Regions from separate parts of the Alteromonas sp. Mac1 genome, predicted to be linked through region 1. Evidence: predicted binding sites of a transcription regulator. Region 1 holds the regulator's gene; the other holds the start of a gene.
What was found. The regulator FliA, encoded in region 1, starts transcription of late flagellar genes. The targets are predictions, from matches to a motif close to CTAAAGNTNNNNNNNNNNNNGCCGATA.

Region 1 (3,934 bases):
TATCGGTGATGATGGTCCAGATAGCTTAAAAGCATTGTTAGAAAAACAACATGGTGGCAGTATTCAAAGCCCAGCTTCAGCGCCGGCCCCCAGTGCCAATGCTCAGCATGCCAATCAAATTGCTTCGCACTTAGACTTTTCAGAAGCCTTTATCGACGACGTAGAAGCAAGCCAGCACACCTCTGAATTCCCAAGCCATCAAGCGTCTAGCCTTAATGAAAGTATTGATAATGGTAGTGCTGCTAAATCTGACGAGTTATCTCAGATTAAAGAGGAATTGGCGTCACTACGAAATGTACTTCAATACCAAGTTGCCGATTTGATGGAAGCAAAAAGTCGTCGTCAGCAGCCTGTACATCATTATTTAATTCAGCGTTTAACCGATATGGGGTTAAGCCAATCTCTGGCTGAGCAACTGATTAGTTATACGCCGTCGCATTACAACGAGCGAGACGCTTGGGTGTATCTTTTAAACCTATTGGCTAATCGCATTAATGTGACAGGTAACGATATACTTACGCAAAAGGGCGCAGTAGCGTTAGTGGGGCCAACCGGAACAGGTAAAACTACTACAGTAGCGAAATTGGCTGCCCGCTACGCACAGAAATACGGTGCTGACTCCGTTGCCATGATTACGATAGATACTTACCGTATTGCAGCGTTTGAGCAATTAGCCACATATGGAAAAATTATTGGTTGCACGGTCCGTAAAGCACAAAGTAGTGAAGAATTATCAGATTTATTGTTTCAATTACGCCATAAGAGACTAGTGTTAATTGATACGGCAGGCTTTAGTCAGCGAGATAGTCGATTAATTAAACAGATAAATCAATTTGATAACGGCCAAATGCAGCCAGTGAAAAAATACCTAGTAGCGCAAGCGAATACCCAATATGCTGCGTTGCAACGTATTATAGATGCGTACGAAGGGGTGGAACTTAGCGGTTGTATCTTTACAAAGCTTGATGAGTGCTACTCTCTAGGCGAAGTGCTTAGCGCTGCGGTGGAGTACCAGTTACCTGTCAGTTATGTAACAGATGGACAGAAAGTTCCTGAAGACATTAAGATTGCAGAAGCAAAATCTTTAGTATCTGCTGCTGCAAAGCTTTATAAAAAGTACGGTTTGAATCATACTACTAGTAACAATGTGGTTAAAACAGCACGAGCAGTATGATTGATGATCAAGCGAGTAGCTTACGAAAAATGAAGCAATCACGATTAATCAAAGTTATCGCCGTCACCGGAGGTAAAGGTGGCGTTGGTAAGACAAATATTACGCTAAACACAGCTATTGCTATGGCAAAGCAGGGAAAGCGAGTAATGGTATTGGATGCAGACTTAGGTCTGGCCAATGTGGATGTAATGCTAGGATTGCGCGTAGAGAAAAACCTCTCACACGTTTTATCTGGTGAGTGTACCTTGGACGATGTACTCGTTACGGGCCCTCACGGTATAAAAATAGCACCAGCCACATCGGGTTCTCAATCAATGGCAGAGCTATCACCAACGCAGCATGCAGGGCTCATTAGAGCTTTTAGCGAATTGCGCTCGCCCATTGATGTGCTTATTGTAGATACCGCAGCGGGTATTTCCGATATGGTGCTAAGTTTCTCCAAAGCCTCTCAAGATATTATGGTGGTAGTGTGCGATGAGCCCACTTCACTCACTGATGCCTACGCGCTAATTAAAATTCTTAACCGAGAGCACGGTGTCTTTCGCTTCAAAGTGGTCGCCAACATGGTCCGCGATGTTAGAGAAGGTCAGGAGCTTTTCAGCAAATTATCTAAAGTAACAGGGCGATTCTTGGATGTTGCGCTAGAATTGGTTGCAACAGTTCCTTTTGACGAGAACATACGCAAAGCAGTACGTAAACAAACGTCAATTGTAGATGCTTACCCGAGTTCTCCGGCAGCAGTGGCGATTAGCCAGCTAGCAACCAAAGCAGCATCATGGCCTATTCCTGCGCAACCAGGTGGCCATTTAGAATTTTTTATTGAACAACTAGTAGCAGATAAAGCAGTAGGAAGTCAGCGTTGAATAGCAAAGCAGCCGCTTATCAACAGCAAACGGACAAGTCACAATTAGTTGAGCGTCACGCTTCGCTGGTGAAGCGAATAGCACACCACTTAATGGCGAGATTACCAGCCAGTGTTCTTGTCGATGATTTAATCCAGTCAGGTATGATTGGACTGCTAGAAGCTGCACGAAATTTTGACGGTTCCAAAGGTGCAAGTTTCGAAACCTTTGCAGGTATTCGTATTCGCGGCGCCATGCTTGATGAAATAAGAAAAGGTGATTGGACACCTCGTTCTGTTCATAAAAATGGAAGGGCAATCACCGAAGCTATCTCTCAAGTTGAAGGTGAAACAGGCCGAGACGCGCGAGATGTTGATATTGCAGCTAAAATGAATGTCAGCATGCAAGATTATCATCAAATGCTTAACGAAGTGAATGCTGGAAAATTGGTGGGTATTGAAGACCTAGGTGTTTCTGAAGATGTTATTTCTACAGAAAAAAACCGAGGCAGCGATGCACCGTTAGAAGATTTGATGCAAGGGGCTTTCCAAAAAGCGCTAGCACATGCTATTACTACATTACCCGAACGGGAAGCGATTGTACTTTCTTTATACTATGATGAAGAACTGAACCTTAGAGAAATTGGTGAAGTTCTTGATGTTAGTGAATCGCGAGTGAGTCAAATTCATAGTCAGGCCATGTTAAAACTCAAATCACGAATGAAATCGTGGCAAGTTGACGAAGAATAGAAATTAATAACAATTAACCCCTCATTGGAGGCTATTTTGGATAAAAGTATGAAAATTCTCGTGGTTGACGATTTTTCTACCATGAGACGTATCATAAAGAACCTGTTAAAAGATTTGGGTTTTGCCAATATCCAGGAAGCGGACGACGGTAACACCGCGCTGCCTATGCTACAACAAGGTGATTTTGACTTTGTTGTAACAGATTGGAATATGCCAGGTATGCAAGGTATCGACTTATTACGCGCTATACGTGCCGACGATAAGTTGAAACACCTACCGGTTCTTATGGTGACAGCAGAAGCGAAGAAAGAACAAATCGTTGCCGCAGCGCAAGCTGGTGTGAACGGTTATGTTGTTAAACCTTTCACTGCCGCTACGTTGAAAGAGAAATTAGACAAAATCTTCGAACGTTTAGGTTGATCCAGACGCTCACCAGAGAAATGAGGTTTACTGGATGTCGACAAATGAAAGTGTCTCTATAACGCTCGAAGAAGCCAAAAAATTGGTAGCGTATCTTGAAGAGGGCGATAACGCATCTGCGAACGCCGTCTTAGAAGCCGTTTCGATGAAAGAGTCCATTGAGCTCTTTGCTGAAGTTGGTAAATTAACGCGTCAACTTCATGATTCGTTAAATAACTTCCAAATCGATGAACGTATTAAAAATTTAACCGTTGATGACATTCCTGATGCGCAAACGCGACTGATGTACGTTATCGAAGAGACGGAAAAAGCGGCCAATACCACCATGGATGCTGTTGAAGAGTGCATGCCAATTGCGGAAGTGCTTTCCACGCGCATCGAAAAAATTATGCCGGAGTGGAAAAAACTGATGAATCGTCAACTTGAGTTGGGTGAATTCAAAGTTTTATGCGCAGATTTAGACGAATTGCTAGAAGACGGATCGAAACAATCGTCTAAGCTTACATCATTGCTTACCGAAGTGTTAATGGCACAAGGTTATCAAGATCTTACCGGTCAAGTTATTCGCAGAGTGATTGAACTCGTAAAAGAAGTGGAAGATAGCTTAGTTAATATGCTGACGATGTTCGGTGAACCCGAACAGTCAGAGCAAGACAAGCCATCGGAAGCGAAAGTCGAAAAAGTTAACAAGATTGATGGTGTCGAAGCCGAAGGTCCAATTATTGATGCAGACCAACGCGATGATGTGG
Region 2 (3,934 bases), 1.4 Mb from region 1:
TTATTGAGCAAGACGCAATGACAATGGATTTCACTGAGCTGGCTAAAACCATGCCGGTGAAAGATAAAGGCTTGCGCGTTTTTGGTAACTTACCGTACAACATCTCAACGCCCTTAATGTTTCATTTGTTCTCTCACGCCGCCTGCGTAGATGACATGCATTTCATGCTACAAAAAGAAGTGGTGAACCGCTTAGCTGCTGGTCATGGCTCTAAAAGTTATGGTCGATTATCGGTAATGGCGCAATACTATTGTAAAGTCATGCCGGTACTCAATGTGCCGCCAGGTGCCTTTAAGCCGCCCCCGAAGGTTGATTCTGCGGTAGTACGTCTTATTCCACACAAAACACCGCCAGTGGATGTGGTTTCAGTAGCTACCCTTGAGCGAGTATGCGCGCAGGCGTTTAATCAACGTCGTAAGACAATACGAAACTCGTTGAAAGAAAGTCTTACTGAAGCACAAATCAGCGAACTGGGTATAAACCCAACCGTAAGGGCTGAAGTGCTATCCTTGCAGGATTTCGCCACCATAGCGAATGCAGTATCAGCGTTAGAAGAAGCACAAGAAAATTAAAGTTAGCTTATGAATGAGTCTGAAATTAAGGTGCGGGTGAAAACCCGTCACCTGCCCGAACATCTACCTTCTGATTCGCCACAATTCGCGTTCGCTTATCACGTGACCATTGTGAATGACAGCCAGGAAACGGTACAACTGATTAATCGTTACTGGCAAATTACCGATGCTAACGGTAAAACCTCAGAGGTGAGTGGCTCAGGAGTTGTCGGTAAACAGCCCATATTAAAACCGGGCGAAGATTTTGACTATACCAGTGGTGCAGTACTTGATACCCCGGTAGGAAATATGCAAGGCTATTACGAAATGGAGCGTGAAAACGGTGAACGTTTTCGTGTTCCCATTGAAGTATTCCGTTTAGCGGTTCCCAACATTCTTCACTAAGTTTGAGACTTATGACCTATCGCAACACCTTTGTAGTGGGTGATATTCAAGGCTGTTATGGCGGGCTACAGAAACTGCTAAAAAAAGCCAATTTCTCTGCGGATAAAGACAAACTCATCGCCGTTGGCGACTTAGTTGCCAGAGGCGAAGACTCGTTAGGCACCTTACGGTTTCTAAAAAGCTTAGGTAGCAGTTTCGAGACAGTGCTAGGAAACCATGATCTTCACTTGTTGGCTGTTGCGAACAAAATTCGTAAACCTAAGAAAGCTGACAACCTTCAGCCCTTGCTTGATGCTCCCGATTTAAAAGCATTGCTGGATTGGCTTCGCCAGTTTCCCCTCGCTAAAAAAATCAATGCCAACCATACTATTGTACATGCTGGTCTCTACCCTCATTGGAGTACAGACACGCTCGTCAGCCTAAGCGATGAAATCAGTCAACAATTACAATCAAAGCACTATACTGACTTTTTGAAAAACATGTACGGCAACACGCCACTCAAGTGGTCTGATAAACTTGAAGGCGTATCGCGAACTCGCTTTATTGTAAACGCATGTACCAGAATGCGCTTTCTAAACGCAGATACTAGTTTAGAGTTTGAGACAAAAACCCACCCTTCTCAGGCTTCGAAGTCTGTTGTGCCTTGGTTCAAAGTAGACAATACCCATCTTAAGGCGCAAGAACAGATACTTTTCGGTCATTGGGCTGCACTTAATAGTGAGACGCAAGATAATCGTTTTGTCGCACTAGACACTGGCTATGTTTGGGGTCAAGAAATGACTATGCTGGATGTCAACACAGGTAAGCTCATCAGAGTACATGCGTAAATTACTTAATTGATACAGCAAACTACTAAATCACAAATTCTTGTGCTTTACTTGTTAACTTAATAGCTTACCTGCCGATACTCTGGTTATATACGTTAGTCTATAATCCCATTACAGTTCATGTTATACATTTTAATACCTTATTCTAGGTCATTGAGGTGTATTTTGGACGTAGTGCGGGGTAGTATCGTCACGCAAAAGAATAAAAAATAGTCTAGGAGTTTCAATGAAGATTACAGTAGCCACTCGCGTAATCGGCGGTTTTGTAGCAATTACTTGTCTACTGATTGTCATTAGCGTTGTTTCGTTGTTTAACCTCAATTCCATCGGTTCAGCAACCGAAGAGGTAAATGACGTAGCGCTTCCTACAGTAGCGGGGAGTAACGCCTTAAAAGCGAACTTTCTAAACATGGGTAGATTGACATTCGAAGCCTATATTGAAGAAGATTTATCGGGCCTTCAGGAAAAGCGCACTGCATTCAATCAAAGCCGAGATATGTTCGAGACTGAATATAAGAAGCTTGCCACTGCAGTTGCCAATGAACCTGAACTGCAAAGTAAGTTGAACAGTGTTCGAGCTTCCTATGATAACTACATTAAAAATGTTGAAGCGGTTTACCTGAACCACCAAAAGTTCATGGATATTCGAAATACCATTGACGACCGTTTAGGTGATGCTGAAGACAATGCTGACGATGCATCTACTTACCTACTAGACTTTTCAGACCTTGACGCAGTGCAAAGTGACCCAAATCTTAGACGCGCAGCAGATATTGGTAGCCAACTAGAAACCTCATTACTTTCTTTACTTACCGTTTCTTATGAATACGTAAAAACCGAAACTATCGTACGCTCTCAAACTCTAGGTAACGAAGTTGACTTAGTGGTAGATAAGGTTGCTACTTTACTTAGTGATATGGGCCAAGCCGCTGGGCAGCGCGACCAATCTGGTACTCTTAGCGATATTAATGAATTGGTAAACGATGCCCTAAATGCGATTACCGCCAGTGATGGCGTCATGGCGTTGCATGTAGAAAGACTAGAGCGCAGAAATGACTCTGAAACCGCGCTTACTGCTTCAGATAAAAACATTGCGAATGGTATTGTGGAACTTGAGCAGCTTCTCTCTCTTGCCGACGCAAAAGCAAAAGACGTTGAAAACCAAGTAAATGGTGCTATCACCACAGGTAACATTATTATCAGTGCGGTGGTTATTCTCTCTATCGCGATAGCCATCATTATTGGTTACATAACAGTACGTGCCATTACTCGCCCGCTGTACCGCGTGAACGAGTTGCTTACCGTAGCATCGTCTGGAGACTTAACCCATCGCCTTGACGATTCTGCTGAAGATGAATTTGGCCTATTAGCTAAAAACTGTAATAACTTGATTGGCAACCTTAAAGAGCTGATTTCAGGAATTAACACCCGTGCCGAGCAACTTGCCGCGGCATCAGAACAAACCTCAGCCGTTACTGCGCAAACCACCCATTCGATTCAAGATCAGAAGTCGCAAATTGGCCAGGTGGCAACAGCTACTACAGAAATGCACTCTACCTCGCAATTGGTAGTGCAAAACGCTGAAGATACGCTGAGCCAAATTCGCCATGCAGATGCAGAGGCTGAAAATGTACGTCAACTCTCGCTTGAGAATAAACGTATTATCGAAATTCTAGCTAAAGACGTACAAGACGCTGCAGATGTTATTAACAAACTTCATCAAGACAGCGCCAGCATCGGTGGCATTCTTGATGTTATCCGCGGCGTGGCCGACCAAACTAACCTACTTGCCTTGAATGCGGCCATTGAGGCTGCCCGTGCGGGTGAGCAAGGTAGAGGCTTTGCGGTAGTTGCTGATGAGGTCCGTACTCTTGCCAGCCGTACGCAACAGTCTACGCAAGAAATCAACGCTATGATTGAGGTACTTCAAGCGGGTGCTGAACGCGCGGTATCGGTAATGAATCAAGGTAAAGAGCAAACCGTTGCCTGTGTAGAGCAAACGGAAAAAGCGACTCAAGCCCTTGATATTATCTCTGAAGCTGTACACAAAGCTCACGACGTAAGTTCTCAAATTGAGCAATCGGCACGTGAACAAAATACTGTGTCACAAGAAATTAGCGAGAAGCTTGAAACTATCGTTAATATTGCTGA

Region 2: AV939_RS03950 (HAMP domain-containing methyl-accepting chemotaxis protein) is a predicted target of FliA. The motif match lies at 1,837-1,863, and genes of this name have one in related genera.

What each region holds. Positions count from the first base shown of each region.
Region 1 covers NZ_CP013932.1:2,325,184-2,329,117, reverse strand. The annotation lists gene flhF (flagellar biosynthesis protein FlhF) at 1-1,174, shown strand, start outside; gene AV939_RS09915 (MinD/ParA family protein) at 1,171-2,037, shown strand; gene AV939_RS09910 (RNA polymerase sigma factor FliA) at 2,034-2,765, shown strand; gene cheY (chemotaxis response regulator CheY) at 2,802-3,185, shown strand; gene AV939_RS09900 (protein phosphatase CheZ) at 3,220-3,934, shown strand, end outside.
Region 2 covers NZ_CP013932.1:948,979-952,912, reverse strand. The annotation lists gene rsmA (16S rRNA (adenine(1518)-N(6)/adenine(1519)-N(6))-dimethyltransferase RsmA) at 1-572, shown strand, start outside; gene apaG (Co2+/Mg2+ efflux protein ApaG) at 582-956, shown strand; gene AV939_RS03955 (symmetrical bis(5'-nucleosyl)-tetraphosphatase) at 968-1,783, shown strand; gene AV939_RS03950 (HAMP domain-containing methyl-accepting chemotaxis protein) at 2,010-3,934, shown strand, end outside.